2 linked regions of the Oligoflexus sp. genome follow. The protein of the gene in region 1 interacts with the protein of each later gene in a pairwise test. Links are inferred from orthologs where the notes say so. Each region holds a gene or a part of one and is shown in the gene's direction. Other genes may lie near its edges. The genes, in order: ndk and ung.

Region 1 (10,688 bases):
GCCTTGGCCTCCGTGGACGAGCTGCGGGAGCTGGTGAAAAAGATCGGCTATCCCATTATTCTGAAGGCCGCTGCGGGAGGTGGTGGTCGCGGGATGCGCATCGTGCGGAAGGACGAGGAACTGAAAGATTCCTTCGAGGCCTGCAAGCGCGAAGCGATATCCTATTTTGGGGATGATACTGTGTTTGCGGAACGCTATGTGAGCAATCCGCGGCACATTGAAATCCAGGTGCTCTGTGATGGAAAAACGGGTGTGCATCTTTTCGAGCGCGATTGTTCGGTGCAAAGACGCCATCAGAAGCTGATCGAGGAAGCGCCGAGTCGTTTTCTGAATGATGAGCAGCGCCAGCAGCTGGGTGAAATCGCTGTGCGTGCGGCTCTGGCAGCGGATTATGAAGGCGTCGGTACGGTGGAATTCATCTGTGAATCCCCTGATCGCGCCTACTTCATGGAAATGAATACGCGCATCCAGGTCGAGCATCCCGTGACCGAGATGATCACGGGCGTGGACTTGATTCAGGAGCAGATCCGCGTGGCCGCGACCGGCAAACTCCGTCTGAGCCAGGAGGATATTAAAATCCGCGGCTGGTCGATTGAAACGCGGATCAATGCCGAGGATCCCGCCCAGGACTTCATGCCGAATCCAGGGCAGATCACGCATCTGCATCTGCCGGCCGGTCCCGGGATGCGGGTCGATACGCATATTTATGCGGGTTATACGATTCCTTCGGATTATGATTCGATGGTGGCGAAGTTCATCAGCTTCGGTGCCGATCGTGATGAAGCGATTCAGCGTATGCTGCGGGCGCTGTCTGAATTCGAATGCGATGGCGTTCCGACCACTGCGAAATTCCATGAGGTGGTGCTGAAGCATCCGGCCTTTGTTTCCGGTGAGTTTGATACTGGATTCCTGGCTTTGCATCAGAAGGAAATTGATACGGCGTTGAAAGGCGGTCCGGCTGATGAAAAATACAGTCGGCTCTTTACAGCCTTCCAGGCCCAGGTGAAAGCCGACGGTCGCTCTGGAAACGCTGTATCGCTGCCTTCGCAGTGGCAGCTGCGAGCGCGCCATGAATCCTGTCGGCATTAAAGGAAGGAAGTCCTATGAAATGGAGCAGTAAAACGGAAAGCGCCGGCACGGAAGTCACTTTACCTGACGCCATTACTCCCGGCGTCTGGAGTCCCGCGCAGGTCGGCACAGAGTCCATGGAAATATGCTGGGAACCCGGTCTTCGCACACTTTTCGTGCGCGAGTCCGCGAAGCATCCGGAAGTCCCCTTGAAATATCGCGCGGTGAAGAGCCAGCGTTTTCCCGGTGATCTTTTCACCGAGATCCTTTTGGAATACGTCGGCGGCTCCGAAGGCTTCGCCCGTATTCTCCAAGGCGAAGTCGGCATCCAGGTGCCCGGCCTCAACGGTCGCAAGGCCGGCGCCGGCGCCGCGGGTGAAGTCATCCGCTCGCCGATGGTGGGCAAGGTGCTGAAAGTTCATGTCGAGCCCGGTCAGGTGATTGAACGCGGTCACGAGGTCCTTGTGATCGAGGCGATGAAGATGGAGAATAAAATTTTCGCGCGCAGTTCAGGTACAGTGAAGGACGTTCAAATCGCTGCTGGCGCCCAGGTCGTGGTCGGCCAGGTGCTTGTGCAGATCGGGTCCTGACCGAAGACAGTTCGATATCAGGGCAAAACTACGGCTACCTCTGTCGCTCGCTTTGCTTTTGCCCTGGATTCAGGAATCCTTGATTCTACTGAACCGAATACTGATCAAACGCTGGTACTCCTGTTTGATATGTTCAGGAAGGATGCTTTGACGAATGGCGTCCATCAAAACGTCCTGGCTTTCGATAAATTCTTCAAGCCTACCCAGGATCGCTTTCTCCGGGATCATGAGATTTTCCCCAAGAAAAATAAAGTTGGATCTCTTCATTGAAGACTTCTTTCCTTGGACCGATAACGTAAGTTCTTCGGGATCATCCTTTTCACTGATCAAGAGACGCGTAGAGAGCAAATCATAAGCGGGCGAGAGGGTCACCCGGTCGGGTTTATCCGTTATCATGGAAAAATTTTTCATATGCATATCGGCGTTGCCGGTCAAAAAGGAAAAGACTGTAATTTCAAAGTAGCGAAGGGCATCGTCGCCGGGATTGGATGAATAACGCCTTATGACTTTTCCGACTCGTTCCGCAGTGCTTTTGTCTTTGTGTTCAGTCATCATTTCCGAGAGCTGACAAAGATCCTCGACTGCGATTTTCTTTTTCCCTTCACGATCAAATCGCTTCGTGATGTAGGCGAGCTGTCCGTCTTTCATGATTATTAACCCGTGGGGCGCGGTTTTGATCCCGCATTTTTCAGCCAGGTGCATCGTCAGGTGTTCCACCTCGGGCATATGAGGATACTCTGGGGCCGGGGGTTTGAGGATGTGGCTCCCACCAAGGTATCCCACAAGGGTAAGCCGATCTGTGGCTTGCGTGGATAGTGATTCCAGCTGCAAAGACAGTTTTCTCTGAACGCCTGTCATGGCCAGGCGCCTATTGATCAGGGCACCAGCGAGTTCGTCGATATCATTTTGGTCAAGATCGAGAGTAGGTATAACTTTTTTTCCGAATAGCTTTCGAGCACATTGGGGATGGTAGAGTTGATCGACCAAACTCTGGTAACACACCAGGCATTTTTTATAAGGATTCATGGCTGATCCTCATCAGACAGCGGCTGAACATGCACAGCGCCGATACAGTCGCGACATGCTGCCAGCAGCAAACCCATCCGGTCTTTAGGGTTTAATTTCCAGTTCTTTGTACTGAGATCAAGCAACCACCCTTCCGGGATAAGTCCGTCAAAAATTGGAAAGAGGAATTTGGACTCATGGACTTCAGTGTCCAAGGGTAAGGTGAGACTGATGGCCTGAGCGCCGGGCTGCTGCTGGTAAGACTTATCATAAGTGAAGAGATACGTGCCGCTTTCCGTTTCCTGAATGATGCCGGCAAACTTATTTTTGAAGAAGACTCTTGCCTGTCGCGTCATGTCCAATCCTCTTTCTGGATCGGCCGTGGCGCCAGTTCATGCCCAAAGAAAGCCAGAATCTTGTTCACACTATCCATCTTCGCGCTGGCTTTGCCAAGTTCGAGGTCACGAATGAATTTTGTGCTCAATCCACTGCGACGGGCGAGCTGTTCTTGCGTATAGCCAAGTTCTTTCCTTCGCATGCGGACAAATGTGGCGACCGGCCCAGCGGTTTCCAGGATCTCCTCAACTTTTCTTCGAGGCGCTCGCTTCCTGGATTTTATCTCGTTGTTTTTATTCATTTTGGCCTCGTGCAGCATCATTTTTAGCCCCCGACGAGGAGCTATAATGATGGTAACACCTCTTTTATGACCTTGTAAGGGTACAAAATAGATATTTTATATAAGCAGGGGAGTATAAAAATGAAAGTTCCTCATTTTATATCCTTGCAGGTGTATAAAAATAGCGAATGCCTCGCCCTCCCTGACAAAAAAAAGTGCAATATCACTCAACTCATCCCGTCCTCATACCGCCCGCGTTACCCTTTGTTTGATGATAGTCGGAGCCCTACATGAAAGCACGAGTCCATATCACCCTCTTCACGGCCGCGTCCCTTTTGGGAGCTGCGGCCTTTTTCTTCCCCAAGGCTTCGTCGGCTCCTTCGGTGTCTGCCTCGCAAAAAATTGTAAAAACTTCCACGCAAAAAGACAGCGTGAGTCAGCTCGCAGCGCCGCTGCTTCATCGTGAATTCACTTCGACCTGCATCAGCGGGAAGGATGGTTTCTATAAAGAAAAGCTGAGCTTCGCCGCCGATGCTACTACGACCTTCGCCAGGCATTATTTTGCGGATGCCGCCTGCCTGCAACCGAGTGAGAAGGAAAGCGTTCAAGCGGGACACTTTGCAGTGGCCGAAGAGGAAGAAGGTCAGCTGCTTTTGATCGTTCGCAATCTGCAGGATAAAAAGAGCGCGGATGTTACGCCTTACTTTGAAGCGTTGATCAAAGTCGATCGCGAGCAGCTCGTCATGCAGAACAGCCCTTCGACTTCGCTGCACTACACGGCCTCCACCAAATCCATCTAAGCCCTTGCATCCCGGCAGTTTCTGCCCACTGTGCGCACCTCGGACCCTGTTACAATAGAAGAGGAATAGAGTCCTAAGGAGGCACCATGCGCACCTTGGTTTTTGGTCCTATGATATTTCTTTGTCTGGCCCTGGGCGCTTGCCAGAGCGGTGGCGGCGGCGGTGGATCAGACGGCGTTTCCGGCAATGAAGGTGGTTCGGAGCCGATCAACCCGACGGAAGAACGGGCTTATAAAAGAGCCATCCTGAAATGCTATAAGACAGGGGGTTCGCGCGTCGTGAAAATTGAAGGCCAGCTGATGTGCTACTAATCGGCGACAGTCAGCTCCGAGCGGGACCCGGAACCCCATTCCGGGTGCCAATTAGCCCACAAAACCTATAAAACCAGCCAATTTTAACCAGCCCCCTGCCAACTATGCTTAAAAAAGAGCGTTAAAACGCTCGTCACCCTTGCCAATTTTCAACCTTCCAGTATGATTATCTGCGTTTTTTTCCTATCTTAGGATACATTGAAAAACTCTTTCACAGGCAAGAGGAGCTTACCTTGGAACTTACACTTTCGATCATTAAACCCGATGGCGTGGAACGCAACCTTGTTGGTAAGATTATCAGCAAATTCGAAGATCAGGGCATCAAGATCGCGGCCATCAAGAAGGTTCAACTGAGCCGCGCTCAGGCTGAAGCTTTTTATGCCGTGCACAAAGCTCGCCCCTTCTTCGGAGAGCTGGTAGAATTCATGACTCGCAGCCCTGTCGTCGTCATGGTCCTGCAAGGTGAGAACGTGATCGTGCGCAACCGTGATATCATGGGCGCCACCAACCCAGCGCAAGCTGCAGCGGGCACGATCCGTAAAGACTTCGCCAAATCCATCGGCGAAAATACCGTGCACGGCTCGGACTCGCCGGAAGCTGCGAAGAACGAAGTCGCATTCTTCTTTGCATCCAGCGAAATCTGCTGAAACCATTTCGTGAATCTTCTGGAGCGGATCCCTATGGTCAATCTTATTGGCAAAATTTCATCGGAACTCGGGCTTAAGGAATTTCAAGTTCATAACTCCGTCAAACTCATGTTCGATGAGGAATGTACCATTCCCTTCGTCGCCCGTTACCGCAAGGAAATGACCGGCAGTCTCGATGAAGTTGCCTTAAGAGACATTCGGGAACGCTACAACTACCTGACGGAACTGGAAAGCAACAAGCAGAAGTACCTGAAGGTGGTGGAAGAGCACTGCAAAAAAAGCCCCGAGCTGATGGACAAATACCCAGAGCTCAAAGCCAAATTTGAAAAGTGCGAAACCAAGCAGGAGCTTGAGGACCTTTATCTGCCGTTCAAACCCAAGCGCCGCACACGCGCTCAGGTGGCTCGCGAGAAAGGCCTTGAGCCCCTTCTGGAAAAAATCCTGGCGGAATCCGCGGTGCTCACCAATCTTCTGGAAGCCGCGAAGCCTTTCGTCACGGCCTCGGATGCCAGTATTGATCCGGCCCTGAAAGTCCCGGATGAAAAAGCCGCGCTCGCCGGAGCCGCTGACATCTATGCCGAGCAAATTGCGGAAACGGCCGAACTTCGCGCACTCGTGCGGCACATCTCCCAGGAATCGGGCGTGCTCGTTTCGAAGAAGATCGAAGGCGCGGAAGCCGAAGACGGAGTCGAGAAGACCGCCGCGGCCAGCAAGGATAAGAAAAGCAAGAAGACCGATCCTTCCAAGTATCAAAACTATTTCGATTACCAGGAACCGATCAGCAAGGCCGCTTCGCACCGCGTGATGGCGGTTCGTCGTGGGGAAGCGGAAAAAGTCCTGAAGGTGTCGATCGACGTCGATGTCGCCAAGATCACCGCGGAACTGAAGAGCAAGGTCATCGCCGATCGCCGCATGACACCCGAAGTCAAAGCCTGGGTGGAACAGATCGTGGAAGATGCCTACCGCCGCCTCGTGAGCCCTTCGATCGAAACCGAACTGCGTCTGCAGCTGAAGCAGACCGCCGAGACCGAAGCGATTCGCGTGTTCTCGGAGAACCTGGAAAACCTGCTTCTTTTGCCGCCTATTCCTGGCAAAAGCGTGCTCGGTGTTGACCCAGGCCTTCGGACCGGCTCCAAATTCGCTGTGGTGGACGAGACGGGCAAACTCCTGACCCACACCACGCTGCTCACCGACCTTGGTGACAAGGAAACCAATAAGACGACCCGCGCCAAGGACGAGATCCTGCGCCTGGTCAAAGAATACAATGTCCACTACGTGGCCGTCGGCAACGGTACCGGCAGCCGGGAAATCATGCGCCTCATCGCAGCCGTTTTGAAAGAAAACGATCTGAAGGATGTGAAGCGCCTTGTCGTGAACGAAGCCGGCGCTTCGGTGTATTCGACCATGGATATCGCCCGTGAAGAATTCCCGGACCTCGATCCGACGATCCGCAGCGCCGTGAGTATCGCGCGCCGCCTCCAGGATCCCTTGGCCGAACTCGTGAAAATCGATCCCCGCTCGATCGGTGTGGGCCAGTATCAGCACGATGTGAACGTCACCAAACTCAAGACGAGTCTGGAAGAAGTGGTGGAGAGCTGCGTGAACCGCGTGGGTGTGAACCTGAACACGGCCAGCTATAAGCTTCTGAGTTACGTGTCCGGCATCGGCGGCACCGTGGCCAAGAATATCGTCGCCAAGCGCGATAAGGATGGCCGTTTTGCATCGCGTAAAGACCTTATGAATGTATCAGGGCTCGGCCCCAAGGTCTTCCAACAGGCTGCCGGTTTCTTACGCGTGCCTGAATCAACGAACCCGCTGGATAACTCCGCGGTTCACCCGGAAGCCTATGAGATCGTCGAAAAAATCGCCAATGACCAGGGCAAAGGCATCACCGAGATCGTCGGCAATCGCACCCTTGTGGAAACGATTCCGCTCGAAAAATATGTGACCGAACGTTACGGGATGCCGACCCTCAAGGATATCGCGAAAGAACTTCTGAAGCCAGGCCGTGACCCGCGTGAAGACGGTGCGCGCCTTATGTATTCGGATGACGTTTCCGAGATCGAGGATCTGAAAGTCGGCATGACCCTGCCTGGCACCGTGACCAACGTCACCAACTTCGGTGCGTTTGTGGATATCGGCGTGCACCAGGACGGTCTGATTCACATCAGTGAACTCGCCGATCAGTTCGTCGATGATCCTTCGAAGGTGGTTTCGGTCGGTGATGTCGTCGATGTGCGCGTGATCGAAGTCGATCTGCAGCGTCGCCGGATCGGTCTGAGCCGTCGTCTGAATGCAGCTCCCAAAGCTCAAGGCGCTGCCGCGCGTCCCGAAGCCGTGGCTGCTGGTCAGCAGCAGGCGCAGCGTCCGCAGCAGGGCGGCAAAGGCAGCCCGATGAAACCTCGGGGTTCGGAACCTGCCGCACGTTCGGTGGGTGGCATCAGCGCCAAAGGCAAGGCGCCGCAGCCGAACTACACGATGGATGATCTGCTCGCCAAGTTCAACCAAAGGAAATAAGCAGCATGGCGCAAGTCAAAGTGCAGTTGGGAGTGATCGGTGGATCCGGCGTCTATCAGATGGCCGGTGTCGAGAAGGTCAAGGAACACACCATCCCAACGCCCTTTGGCGAACCGTCGGATGCCATTATTGAAGGCAAAATCAACGGTCGAACCGTTTACTTTCTGCCAAGGCACGGACGGGGCCACCGCTGGCTTCCGTCCGAGGTCAATTACCGCGCGAATATCTATGCGCTCAAATCCCTGGGCGTCACGCATGTGCTGGCCGTCAGCGCGGTCGGCATCATGCAGGATCATATCAAACCAGGTGACCTTGTTCTCCCTGATCAGCTTTACGATCGCACCAAAGGCCTCAGGCCTTCCACCTTCTTCGGGGGCGGCATCGTCGGTCATGTGGAATTCGCCGATCCTTTCTGCCCGGATTTTCGAGGCTGGATCGAAGCGGCCGCCCGCAAGGTGACCCCCGAAGTTCATAGCGGCGGCACCTATGTCTGCATCGAAGGTCCGCAGTTTTCCACGCGGGCCGAATCCCATCATTATCGCGCTACACTTCAGCCCGCTGTGATCGGCATGACCGCTTTGCCTGAAGCCAAGCTTGCTCGGGAAGCGGAGATGGCTTACGGTATGCTGGCTCTTGCCACCGATTATGATTGCTGGCATGAGCATGAGGCCGATGTTACCGTCGGAACGGTGATCGCGGTCCTCAAGGCCAACACCGAGAAGGCCAATCGCGTGATCAAGGAAGTCCTGGCCGGGCTTCCCGCTCAGCATGAAAGCCGTATCTTCGAAGCGGCGAAACACGCGATCATGACAGCACCGGAAATGGTTCCGGAGCAAAAGAAAAAGGATCTGGCGCTGCTTTATGGCACATATCTCAGCTGATTCCGGCGTGATCCGGGGTGAAATTGAATTCCCGGTTTATTATGAAGACACGGACCTCTCCGGATTCGTCTATCACTCCAACTACCTTAAATACTTCGAACGCGCCCGCGAGCATGTGATCGGGATTCGTTTTCTGAAAGAACTCTTTGACCAGGGCGTTCATTTCGTCGTGAGCAAGGCGGTGCTGGAATACAAGGCCCCCGCGCAGCACGGCGATCAGGTTCTGGTCATTTCCGAAGGACAATACTCCCGCTCCCCGGCCATTCCTTTCGAGCAGAACGCTTATCTGGTCAATGGTGAAGGGACGCGGCGTCTGCTCGTAAGCGGACAGATCACGATCGTGGCGCTCAATGCTCAGAACCGCCCCATCCGCATGCCGGATGTGATTATCGAACGTTTTCAAAGGCAGAGCCCTGACGCAAAAGGATCAAAACCAACCACTGACGAGGAGTCACCCCCATGGTAAACAACCCAACAGGCATCACTGGTTTCGATTTCATCGAGTTCAGCAGCCCCCAACCGGAAAAACTGCATGAGCTGTTCACGAAGCTGGGTTTTTCGCGGCTGAAACGCCACAAGACCAAAAAGATTGATTACTATAAGCAGAACGACATCCATTTCCTGGTGAATACCGAGCCCGGCTCCTTCTCCGTGACCTTCAACAAAGAGCATGGTCCCTGCGCGTCGTCCACCGGCTGGCGCGTGCAGGATGCGAAGAAGGCTCTGGAGGCCGCTGTATCCCGCGGAGCCAAGCGCGCGGAGACATCCGACTATGATCTGCCCGCGATTCAGGGCGTGGGCAACAGCCTCATTTACTTCGTCGATTTTCATACGGCCAAGGATCGCTGGGAGCGTCTTGGTTTCGTGGATCTTGAAAAGACCGAAATCGTGCCTTCGAAAGGTTTCGCTCTGGTCGATCACCTGACGAACAACGTGTATAAAGGTCAGCTGCAACCTTTGGCGACTTTCTATAAGGAAGTCTTCGGCTTCGAAGAGGTTCGCTACTTCGATATCCGCGGCGAGCAGACCGGACTCAAATCCTATGCCCTGCGTTCCCCCTGCGGCTCCTTCTGCATTCCCATCAACGAAGGGACGGAAGCCAAATCGCAGATCAATGAGTATCTGAACGAATATAAAGGCGAAGGCATTCAGCACATCGCGCTTCTGACGTCCAACATTATCAATGTGATGGACAAGATGAAAGTGGAAGGCTTGAAAACCCTCGACATCGATGCCGATTATTATGATATGGCCTTCAAGCGCGTGCCACAGCTGAAAGAGGATAAAAAGAAGATCCAGGAGTATAACCTGCTCGTCGATGGTGATGAGAGCGGCTACCTCGTCCAGATCTTCACCGAGAACGTCATCGGCCCCATCTTCTTTGAATTCATTCAAAGGCACAATAATCTCGGTTTCGGTGAAGGCAACTTCGGAGCCCTCTTCCGCGCTATCGAACGCGATCAAAAGCGTCGCGGCGTGCTGTGATCCTGCTTTGATGGTAAGAGCAAAACTTATCTGATAGAAAGAAAGCCCGGCCTGGACCGGGCTTTTTTGTTTTTCACTTAAAATCACCCAAGAGGTACCGATAGCATCAAAGGAAGGCCGTTGTGGCTTTCGCTTTGGAGACATACGGGATACCACAATGCCGGCTGTTGAAAACGTGGATTCGCCTATTCCGCGACGTACGCTGCTCCTCATGGGCAGCTTGATGATGGCGTCGCTGCTTCCCACCTGCCTCTATCTGGCTTTTGCTTCGGGAACTACGGGCCCCACATCCACCATGCTGCCCCTGGCCCTGGCACTGAGCCCTGTGCTGACGTTGCCTCTTCTGACCCTCATTATGCTCGGCGCGAAGCTGCCTTCCGAACGTTCCGCGCTTTATGGCTTGATTCCCTGTCTTCTGCTCGCGAGCTACTTCGATGCCCTGAGTCTTTTGTCCCTGCGGGACGGTCATGATGCGGCCGCCTTCCTTCATAGTGAACAGATCAATGCCTTCACCCGCAGCTTCGCGCTCTGTCTGGTCACGCTCCTGGCCATGAAATTCCATCTGCCTGCGCGCCTCGGCGAAGGCCGGCGTTTCTGGATCATGCCGCTGCTTCTGGCCGGTGGGCTTTGCGGACTTCAGTTTTTGGATCTGCGCCTGGGCGTTTTCATCGAGCATCTGCATACCATCGTCGGCATCACCTGCCTGACGGCGGTGTTCAACATTGCTTTTCTCACCAAGATCGGCTGGGAAAAGCAGCGGCCTTTGAT
Region 2 (10,584 bases), on another replicon or contig:
CGGCACACTCCAAGCTGGACTGGAAGAAGACGAGGCTTTCCGACCCCCTCGCTCAGGTCAGGCAGAATTTGGATAATCTTCTCGATTTATCCAAAAACCTGGGCAGCACCAATGCCTCAACGCTCCGTCTGATCCATGAATCCCTTCAAAGCGACAGCATCCTGCGCGATAAGATCGTCCGCGCCCAGGAGCACCTGGAACGCATTCATTATAGCGCCCACCATGGCAGCAAGATTCATGATGCAATTTTTTCCGTCCTGAGTGAAACCCGGGACAACATTTCGGGAGCCCACACTTCGGTCAGCTCTTTGATGCAGAAGTGGGACCATCTCGTGGGCCTGACCGAACAGATAGATGAGGTGGCGAGGCAGATCAATGCGCAGTCGGTCGCGGTCTCGATCGAGGTCGTGCGGGGGCAGGCGCATCCGACGGTCACGGATCTTTTTCCCTTTGGCAGTGAACTTAGGGTCCTGGCCGCACAGTTTCATACCTTTGCCCATCACATCAAGGAAGCCATCCAGGGTGGACGGGAGGAACTGCAAAAGACTGCGCAGTACCTTTCTCAGGCGGCGTCGAAAGCGGATCACGTTTTCATTCCCGTCAATCAATGCGGTGAATACCTCCGCAACGGTGTGGCGGCCGTGAAGTATTCCGCATCCGAGCTGACCCTTCTGCAGATGGAAGTCAATATCCATATGAACAAGCTGCAGGAGACCTATAACGTGGGCGTTGCCACCGCCGACATTGTCAGCAGCATGGATCGTTCGCTCCTGAATCACAGTAATTTCAGCAAGAAAGTTCTGGAGGAAACCAGCCAGAGCGCAATGCATTCCGAAAGGATAGCCACGCTTCTGGCCAAGCAGTTTCACGAACTGAATCATTGCCAGAAGATTCTGGGGCATAGCGTGCCCCTGCTCAGTGAGTCCCTGCGCTTTGCCACCGAACTGAAGCACACCGTGGCCGCTTTGGAGATGTGCGTGGAAAAAACCCCGACGGCGAAAGCGGACGAGACGGTGATGATGGAGTCGAAAAAAACCGGCGAGGTGCAGGTGACTTGCTGGAAAATTTCAAGTACATAGACCCCGCTCGGCCCCAAAATCCGTTGAAAATTCGAATTTTTACCGAATATTAACGGTTACTTACAATTTTCACTGATGAATTCTTCATTATGTGCCGATAACGCCCTATGGGACTGGTTTCAACATATACCGAGGGGAAAAGCCATTGAATACGAAGCATCTGCTTGCACTCTCTGCAAGCGCTAATCTTTTCTTAGCAACTGTGAGTTTCGCGCATGCGCGTCTCAGCGTGACAACTGCTACCGGTGGTGTTCCGCGACTCGTTCCACGAAACTCCAGTGATGGCAACAAAGGCGACGCCGCATCACCTTGCGGCGCCACGACCCGGGGTACGAATCCTGTCGTTCTCACGGTCGGTGAGACGGTGACTGCCGATTTTGAAGAAACGATTGGCCACACCGGTACCTTTCAGCTGAATTTTTCTCCTATGGGCCAGGTGAACTTTACAACTCTGGTCCCCGCGCAAACAGATGACAACACGGCCGTGGGAGCAACCCCCAACAAGGGCCGCTTCCAGTTCACAGTTCCCAATACTCCCTGCACCGACTGCACGATCCAATTCGTTCAGGACATGAGCGGGACCCTGAATTACAAGTCCTGCGTCGACGTCATCATCACACCAGCCAACGCCCCAGCCCCAGCAGCGCCAGCCGGCTTTGCTGTGACGAAATAAGAAAGGAGCACAGATATGATTTTCAATCGAACTGCTGTCTGCCTTTCGTCCATCGTATCTGCGTCTCTCCTGATTCACGCCTGCCAGGCCGAAGTGATTCAGGACAGCCGCAGCACCACGAACGGCGCAACGGCCCAGTCAGCAAGCAAGGCTGACGATGCGAAAACCGAAGACAAAACCTCCGGGTCACCAACCGGCAATACAACGCCTCCACCAGCGAACAACGGAAATCCTGCGGCCGTTACGAACTATACAATGAGCTGGGACGCCTCGGCGGATGCTGCGGTTGTTTCTTATAAGGTCTTCGTTGTCCCTCCCGATCGCAACCCGCGCTTTCCCGGGAAGACGGACGTCCCCATTCAGATCAAAAATTATCCGCTCGCTTCTCTGCAGAAGAACGGAACGAAATACTCCGTAGCTGTGACGAGTGATGAGGTTAAAACCGCTCTCGGTGCGATGGCTGCAAGCACCACGACCTATTGCTTCACGGTCGTTGCCGTCAATGGTGTCGGGAACTCGGCGCATTCGCCAGTGATCTGCCCTTAATCATGAGCTGAAATCCTCTTAAGATCGCGCAGGAGATCCTGCCGTTCTTGAGAGGTCAATGAATGCCGCGCGAATTGGGGCGGCATTTGCTTATTTTCAAGTCTAAATTGAATCAGCTCCGCTTTCTTCCTGATATTTTCCAACACCTCCCGCTCATTTTCGCCAGCCAGGAATGGCGGGGGAAGATCCTGATAAAGATGGCATTCACTGCAGAAGCGAACGAAGGATTGAAGTCTTTGATCTTTGAAGGATCCTGGATCGAGCCTCGTTTTCTTCTCGGCCTCTTTTTGGACGGCAGGCATGAGCTTGGTCCGGCAGCATAGGCCGTTCGCGTATTGAGTTCCGAGCCGTTTGTCGAGTTCTTCAAGTATGGTTTCCCGTGAAAGAGGAGAATTCGCAGTGAGCGGCATGGTGTCAATGGCCTTCATGAACTTGAGCCATGCCTCCTTGGGAAAGCAGCTCCCCTCCATGGATGGTTTCGCTTCCTTCGGACTGTTCAAACTTTGAAGAAGAGCGCCGGCATCCGGTAAACAGGTTTTGTCTGCGTCGGTTTTCTGAGAGCGCTTCTCTATCCGGCCACCAAGAATGGTCCGTATCTGACTGAAGTCCTTTTCCGTAAAAAAACTCTGACCCATGCCTTTGATGAAGATGTGAAACTTATAGAACTGAAGACCCAGGGGATCGCCTTGGGATGCCATGATAATCTGCATGGGTTCCCTGGGAAGACTCGGATCCATGTCTGGAGGCATGTGATAGGACAGCTGCCCATTCACGACAGGATTGTGATCCGCCAGCATTTCCGAGGGCACGTTGATCGTTCCTTTGCCAAGTACCGAGACAAAGGCCCGGAGCAGTTCACGATCAGGCTCAAGCGAGAGCTTATCCGCAAGGTTGGTGACCAGCATCCATTTGAGAAGTTTTTTCTTGCATTGAACTTTATTCCGGTTTGACGAGCAAAGGTCCTGCCAGGCTTTCTGATAGCCGATCAGCAAAGCTCCGAAGCGAACCATATCCTCGAAATGCTCGGGCTTGGGGATCAATTCGTATTTTGAAGAGGCGTCATCACGCGCCAGGGGAATGCCCAGGTAGTCTTTGCTGCCGATGGCCGCTTGCGCCAGTTTCAATAGCTCCGGATTGAAGGCTGTTGTTTCCAGCCACTCGCCGCCTGCAAAGATCGGCGTTCCTCCTTGATGGCAGCGGAGGCAGAGGTTTCTCGGCATATAGCGAGCCTGCGCTTTGCCACCTGGATGAAAATTGTCGACGATCTGGAATTCATAGCGTCCCATGATGGGGTTGTAGCTGATCACTTCCAACTTTCTCGCAGCTTCGACATAAGCGATGAAGAGCCGACCGCGAAAGTGAGTGTTCATGTCCTTGCTGATTTCGCTCGTCGCCACCAGCACGCGAGGGTATTTCAGTGACTGGGGATAGGCTGCCATTTTTTGCAGCGATCGACCGAAGGGGACCACCGAGGTAAAGAACGTGGAATGCTGATTCAATTTTTTCAGGAGGGCCTCGAAAGGATGCGGCTCCAGAGGCAATGGCTTCCCGTCGTAGATGATTCCCACGGTGCTCTGCATGGAGTCGAAGAATGAAGCGCCCTGGGGCGGCAGGTCCTGGGCCCCGGCTTGAGGGTTCTTGACAAAAATCGTGAAGAGCAGAAGACACATCAAAGCTTTAAGGGCGGAATTCATGGGATTCGACCTTCAGGTGATAAAGGATCTGTGCAGTCGCCAGTCAGGTCCTTCCATTCTACGGAGCGACTGCACAAAATTCACCCGGAATCCACCGCGCGGGGAGGCGTCACGCCGCCTTTGCCAGGAACCGAATGCTTTCCGGGTCGTCCAGAAAGCATTTTCCCAGCCTCTGCTTTTTATCCAGCTCCTCTTTCACCACCGAAATCGGAATATGGTAGAGCTGGATCTGATGCAGGATCTCCTGGGTATCATAGTAATAGGTCTTCAGGAGGTTATAGACATAGCCCATCTCCTGATCGCTGCCGTAGCTTTCCTCGATCAGCCTGTCATGCAAATCCACCGCCACCTTCATCTTGTCCCGAAGCTCCTGCAAAGGAATGGGCTTGGCGATGATGTTCGCAGCTCCGAGTTGGAAGGCGCGACGGACGTTGTCGGGATTCACGGCCCCCGAAACGAAGATCACGGGAATGGTGATCATCTTCTGTTTCAACTGCTCCATCAGATCGAAACCATCCATGTGGGGCATGCGGATGTCGCAGAGCATGATATCGAAGTGACGAGTCAGCAGCAGCTGATGCGCTGTGAAGGCATCGGGTGCATATTCGCAGTCGTAGGCATCACCCACAGCGGCCTCGATCAAAACGAAAATCTCGTAGTTGTCATCCACGACCAGACAGGCTAGTTTGTCAGCATTATCCTTACGCATCAGGCGCCTCAGTGGGGTATCACAGACCCGCATGAAAGTTCTTGTTCTGACTTCCTCTTCGCCTTCCGGCGCGGGACTTCAAGGAATCCCGTCATCCCGTGGAAAAGATGGGATAAAATTCCCTTGATTTCCGGCCCTGCGGGAATGGGCAGGGAGGGTTTTGGCAGGTTGGCTGGGACATTCTTACGGCATGGACGAATGGGGAAGGAGCCGATATAAAAGAGGATTCGTTTCTCTTTAAGGACGTCCCATGCGTAACGAAACCATTCAAATGCATCCAAGCTGGAAGAAGGTGCTGGAGCCCGAATTCCAACAGGAATATATGCTGAAGCTGAAAGACTTTCTCAAAAAGGAAATCGCGCAGGGCAAAATCATCTATCCGAAAGGATCGGATTACTTTCATGCCTTGAACTCCACGCCTTTTGACAAAGTTCGCGTCGTGATCCTGGGCCAGGATCCCTATCACGGCCCGGATCAGGCGCACGGTCTCAGTTTTTCCGTGAAACCAGGCGTGCCGATCCCCCCTTCGCTCGTGAATATCTTCAAGGAATTGAAATCCGACCTGGGCGTACCCGCCTCGCATCACGGCTATCTGCAGGCCTGGGCGGAACAGGGCGTCCTGCTATTGAACACCGTTCTGACCGTCGAGCAGGGCCAGGCCGCGTCGCATCAGAATAAAGGCTGGGAACACTTCACCGACCGCATCATTCAGCTTTTGAATGAAAAACGGGAAGGCCTGGTTTTTTTGCTATGGGGCGCCCATGCGCAAAAGAAGGGACGCAGCATCGACCGCGAGAAGCATCTCGTTATCGAGACCGCGCATCCTTCGCCGCTTTCCGCGCATCGCGGTTTTTTCGGCAGTCGGCCTTTCTCGAAAATCAATGAATATCTGAAATCGCGCGGGGAACCGCCGATCCATTGGCAGCTGCCGCAAAATTTGAACGCATAGAGGACTCGATGGACAAGAAGAATGCTCAGGAAAACCCCTTAATCAGCCTTGTATTCAACATCGCGATCCCGTCCGTGATCTTGAGCAAGTTCAGCACCGTGGAACGCCTCGGTCCGGTCAAAGGCCTGCTGCTGGCCCTGGCCTTCCCCATCGCCTACAGCATCTGGGATTTCGCGAAGAGGCGTCACATTAGCTTTATCTCGGGCCTGGGATTTATCAGCATCCTTCTCACCGGAGTTTTTACGCTGGTGCAACTGCCGGTGGAATGGATCGCCGTCAAGGAAGCCGCTGTACCCAGCCTGATCGGGATCGCCATCATCGTGTCGATGCGCACACAAAGTCCTCTGGTCAAAAAACTTCTCTATAACGACGCTATTATTAATGTCGATCTGGTGGAATCGCGTCTGCAGTCAACCCATCATAAAGAGTCGTTTGAACGCCTTATGGTGCAGTCCTCGTATCTTCTGGCTGGTTCCTTTCTCATTTCCGCCATACTCAACTTTGTCCTGGCGCGCGTGCTCCTGACAAGCCCGACGGGTACACCCGAATTCAACGAACAGCTTGGAAAAATGAACGCTCTGAGTTGGCCGGTCATCGTCGTCCCATCCATGGCCATCATGATGTTCGCGCTCTATCGGCTGATGAAAGGCATCAAAGACCTCACAGGCCTCGAAGCCGAGGAAGTCCTGAAGGCCCACGAAAAACAGGCCGCGCGTAAGTGAAATACGCAGTTTTTCTAGCTCGTGTGCGACTCACAGCGAAAAGCCGGGAGTCGCTGCCTGTCATAAAACCTGGCGAGCCGCAAGGACAAATTTTTCAAGTGCCTGCGTGAGAAAAATTCAAAATAGAGTTGACTTGCCAATCCGTCCTGCATGTTATGCAAAACTTCAAACGACTGCTGTTTCTTCCTCAAAAAAAACCCGCTGAGCCAGCTATACCAAAGAATGCAGCCATGCATGGTGGCTTGTTGATAAGTTTTTTTTTGAAACGAGGACGGTTCCCACAAGTGCGCATCCTGCTTTATTTTTCCTCCGTTTTTCGGAAACTTATTCACAGCTAATCCACAGGACAGCGCTATATTTAGGGGTTGACTCGGGTTGCTCACACTAGATATGCTAAATTTTGTCGGCAACAAATGGATCCCCAATACGCAAATAGACTTGGCTTTCAAAAGCTACCGACACATGATACGCGCTCAAGTTGTTGAGATATAAGTCGAACGGATGGTGAGTAAACTGTGGTACACGTACATGCGATGTTGAGCCAAGGAATCGAGGGCCGCACTCTGTAAACTCTAGCGGCCGGGTGCGGCGTGCAGCCTGGGGGAGCCCATGCTCTCTTCTGCCAGCAGCCGAATACCCCAGCGGGATTCAAGTTCCCGCACATGAGACACAACAATCCAGATATATACGATATAGAAAGCGATGCACCGGATCGCAGGGAATTTTTTTTTCTTTGAAACCCTGCTCTGGCGCTGCTCAAGGCGTGGCTTTTGCATGAAAAGCCGGCGCCAATAAGAAAAGGCTTTAGGCCGTCAGGTCAACCTTCATAGCTCTAGTCGAGAGGAACTGCCATGAGTCTTCACACGCCCAGCAGCACAGCCACTGCCCCCGCAGATGCCAACCTTGGCCTGCGCCGTGAACGTTCCATTTTCATTCGGAAAAGGAATGGCGACAGGGAGCCGCTGAACACCACGAAACTCCGCGACTCCATCGCCTCGCTCTGTCATGGTCTCCATGAAGTGGATGCGGATCGGATCCTGGAAAAAGTGGTGAATGGACTCTACGACGGTGCCACGAGCGAAGAGATTGATAAACTTGTCATGCACACGACGGCCATGCTGATCGCCGACGAACCGGAATATTCGCGCCTGGCTGCACGTCAGCTGCATCAGTTCGTTCTGGATGAAGTGGCCAAGCTGAAAGTCCGCAGCTTCTCGGAATCCATTCAGCACGGCTATGACGTCGGCCTGCTTGCAGAGAATACCTACAATTTCGTGATGGAACATCGTGAGCAGCTCGACCTTGCGATCGACCACCGCCGTTCCGAGCTTTTTGAATACTTCGGTATTCGCACCGTCTATGACCGCTATCTTCTGAAAGACCCGGAAAAACGCTGGGTTTTCGAAACGCCGCAGTATTTCTTCCTGCGCGTCGCCTGCGGCCTGTCCTTGACTGTGAAGGAAGCGATCGAATTCTACGACCTGATCTCGTCGTTCGCCTACATGCCCAGCACGCCGACTCTTTTCAACTCCGGCACGCGTCGTCCGCAGATGAGCTCCTGCTATCTGCTCGATTCGCCTGATGATAGTCTGGAATCCATCTATGATAAGTACAAAGATGTCGCCATGCTCTCGAAATTCGCCGGCGGCATCGGCCTCGCCTATCACCGGGTTCGCGCCCAGGGTTCTTTGATCCGCGGAACCAACGGCAAAAGCAATGGCATCATCCCTTTCCTGAAAACTCTCGACTCGTCCGTCTCGGCGGTGAATCAGGGCGGCAAGCGCAAAGGCGCGGCCTGTATTTACTTGGAAACATGGCACGCCGATATTTTGGATTTCCTGCAGCTTCGTGACAACACGGGCGACGAGCAGCGCCGCACGCACAACCTGAACCTCGCCAACTGGATTCCTGATCTTTTCATGAAGCGCGTGGAAAGCGACGGCCAGTGGTCGCTCTTCGATCCAGCAGAGGTGCCGCATTTCACCGACCTCTTCGGTGACGCCTTTGAGGAAGCGTATCTTTCTGCAGAACGCGAAGGCATGGCCAAGGCCCGTATTCCTGCCCGTGAACTTTATGCCGCGATGATGAAATCGCTCGCGCAGACCGGTAACGGCTGGATGACCTTCAAGGACGCCAGCAACAAAAAGTGCAATCAGACCGGCAAAAATCCGGCCAACGTTGTGCACCTGTCGAACCTCTGTACAGAAATCATCGAAATCACGTCGAAAGATGAGACCGCCGTCTGTAACCTGGGTTCGATCAACCTTGCGAATTACGTCGAAGACAAAACAATCAATTATGCCAAGCTGCGTGAAAATGCCCGCGTGGCCGTGAAGTACCTGGATCGCGTGATCGATATCAACTTCTATCCGATCGCTCCCGCGGCCGCCTCGAACCATAAATGGCGTCCGGTTGGCCTCGGTCTGATGGGTCTGCAGGATGCCTTCTTTAAGCTCCAGCTGCCCTTCGACAGCGAAGCCGCGCGTGAAATCTCGCGCCGCGTCCAGGAAGAGATTTACTTCGCTGCCCTGGAAGAATCCTGCGCTCTGGCCAAGGAATTCGGTCCGCATCCTTCGTATGAGGACACCCGAGCCGCAGACGGTGTGCTGCAATTCGACCTTTGGAACGTCACCCCTACGGATCCAGCCCGCTGGCAGGCCCTGCGTGAGAAAATCAAGACCTACGGCCTGCGCAACTCGCTGCTGATCGCGATCGCGCCCACAGCGACCATCGCCTCCATCTGCGGCGCCTATGAGTGCATCGAGCCTCAGGTTTCGAACCTCTTCAAACGCGAGACCCTGTCGGGTGAATTCATCCAGATCAATACCTATCTGGTGAAGGCTCTGAAGGAACTCGACCTTTGGAATGAGTCGATTCGTAACAAGATCAAGGTGGCCGAGGGTTCGATCCAGGGTATCGACGAGATTCCCGAAAGCATCCGCGCCGTCTACCGCACAGCCTGGGAAATTCCGCAGAAATCGCTGGTTGACATGGCTGCCGAGCGCGGAGCGTACATTGACCAGAGTCAATCGCTCAACCTCTTCAGCGAGAGCCCGACGATCGGAAAACTGTCCTCGATGTACAATTATGCCTGGAAAAAAGGTCTGAAGACGACGTATTATCTGCGTTCAAGACCAGCAACCAAGATCAATAAAACCACAGTGCAGACGCAAGCGCCCACTGCCGTCGCTGCGATTGCCTGTTCCCTTGAAAACCCAGAAGCCTGCGAAGCCTGTACGTGAGGAGTGAACGAATGCTGTTAAGTCCTGGGATGGATTTGACCCTGAGACCGATGAAGTATCCTTTGTTTTTTGAAATGTATAAGGATGCCATCAAAAACACCTGGACCGTTGAGGAAGTCGACTTCACAACGGACGTGGGTGACCTGAGGGACAAGCTGTCTGATGCCGAGAAACATTTGATCAAGCGCCTTGTGGCCTTTTTCGCCACCGGGGATTCGATTGTATCAAACAATCTCGTCTTGAATCTTTACAAGCATATCAATTCACCCGAAGCGCGCATGTATCTGTCGCGTCAGCTTTATGAAGAAGCACTGCATGTGCAATTCTATCTGACGCTGCTCGATACCTATCTGCCGAATGACGAGGAACGCGTCGCCGCTTTTTCGGCGATTGAGAACATCCCTTCGATTCGGCGCAAGGGCGAATTCTGCTTCCGTTGGATCGATTCGATCAACGATCTGCAGAGCCTGCAAACCGCAGCGGATCGGAAGAAATTCCTTCTGAATCTGATCTGCTTTGCGGCCTGTATCGAAGGTCTGTTCTTCTTCGCGGCCTTTGCCTATGTCTACTTCCTGCGGTCCAAGGGCCTTTTGCATGGCCTCGCTTCGGGAACGAACTGGGTCTTCCGCGATGAAAGCTGTCACATGAACTTCGCCTTCACGGTCATCGACACCGTCCGCCGTGAAGAACCCGATCTTTTTGATGACGAGCTGCGCCGCGACATTACCCGTATGATCGACGAAGCCGTGGAATGCGAAATGGCCTTTGCAGAAGACGTCCTGGGCTTCGGCATTGCCGGACTTTCGGAAAAGGATATGCGCTCGTATCTTGAATACGTCGCCGATCAGCGTCTCGTAACCCTGGGCATCGCGCCTGTTTATATGTCCAAGAACCCTTTTGATTTCATGGAACTGCAGGACGTGCAGGAACTGACCAATTTCTTTGAACGCCGTGTCTCCGCCTACCAGGT

The links.
Region 2: the proteins of ndk (region 1) and ung interact in binary tests that used the Escherichia coli proteins (3 or more experiments, as listed by UniProt). The link is inferred for Oligoflexus sp. from one-to-one orthologs.

Annotation. Positions count from the first base shown.
Region 1 is NZ_DASTAT010000014.1:19,173-29,860, reverse strand. Bases 3,512-6,330 are described here. They hold ndk (nucleoside-diphosphate kinase), read left to right. Parts: upstream 3,512-4,623; coding sequence 4,624-5,037; downstream 5,038-6,330. Other genes in these bases: VFO10_RS02165 (Tex family protein), read left to right, coding at 5,071-6,330; VFO10_RS02175 (hypothetical protein), read left to right, coding at 4,166-4,390; VFO10_RS02180 (hypothetical protein), read left to right, coding at 3,570-4,079. Outside these bases: VFO10_RS02205 (acetyl-CoA carboxylase biotin carboxylase subunit), read left to right, coding at 1-1,089; VFO10_RS02200 (acetyl-CoA carboxylase biotin carboxyl carrier protein subunit), read left to right, coding at 1,104-1,658; VFO10_RS02195 (HipA domain-containing protein), read right to left, coding at 1,728-2,684; VFO10_RS02190 (HipA N-terminal domain-containing protein), read right to left, coding at 2,681-3,019; VFO10_RS02185 (helix-turn-helix domain-containing protein), read right to left, coding at 3,016-3,300; more of VFO10_RS02165, read left to right, coding at 6,331-7,554; mtnP (S-methyl-5'-thioadenosine phosphorylase), read left to right, coding at 7,560-8,435; VFO10_RS02155 (acyl-CoA thioesterase), read left to right, coding at 8,416-8,901; hppD (4-hydroxyphenylpyruvate dioxygenase), read left to right, coding at 8,895-9,920; VFO10_RS02145 (hybrid sensor histidine kinase/response regulator), read left to right, coding at 10,078-10,688. UniProt on the Escherichia coli protein: Major role in the synthesis of nucleoside triphosphates other than ATP. The ATP gamma phosphate is transferred to the NDP beta phosphate via a ping-pong mechanism, using a phosphorylated active-site intermediate.
Region 2 is NZ_DASTAT010000131.1:15,149-25,732, forward strand. What follows is about bases 4,086-6,800. They hold ung (uracil-DNA glycosylase), read left to right. Parts: upstream 4,086-4,951; coding sequence 4,952-5,650; downstream 5,651-6,800. Other genes in these bases: VFO10_RS27675 (response regulator), read right to left, coding at 4,102-4,701; VFO10_RS27685 (VC0807 family protein), read left to right, coding at 5,659-6,372. Outside these bases: VFO10_RS27655 (methyl-accepting chemotaxis protein), read left to right, coding at 1-1,079; VFO10_RS27660 (SCE4755 family polysaccharide monooxygenase-like protein), read left to right, coding at 1,225-1,752; VFO10_RS27665 (hypothetical protein), read left to right, coding at 1,768-2,298; VFO10_RS27670 (hypothetical protein), read right to left, coding at 2,295-3,992; VFO10_RS27690 (ribonucleoside-diphosphate reductase subunit alpha), read left to right, coding at 7,224-9,614; VFO10_RS27695 (ribonucleotide-diphosphate reductase subunit beta), read left to right, coding at 9,626-10,584. UniProt on the Escherichia coli protein: Excises uracil residues from the DNA which can arise as a result of misincorporation of dUMP residues by DNA polymerase or due to deamination of cytosine.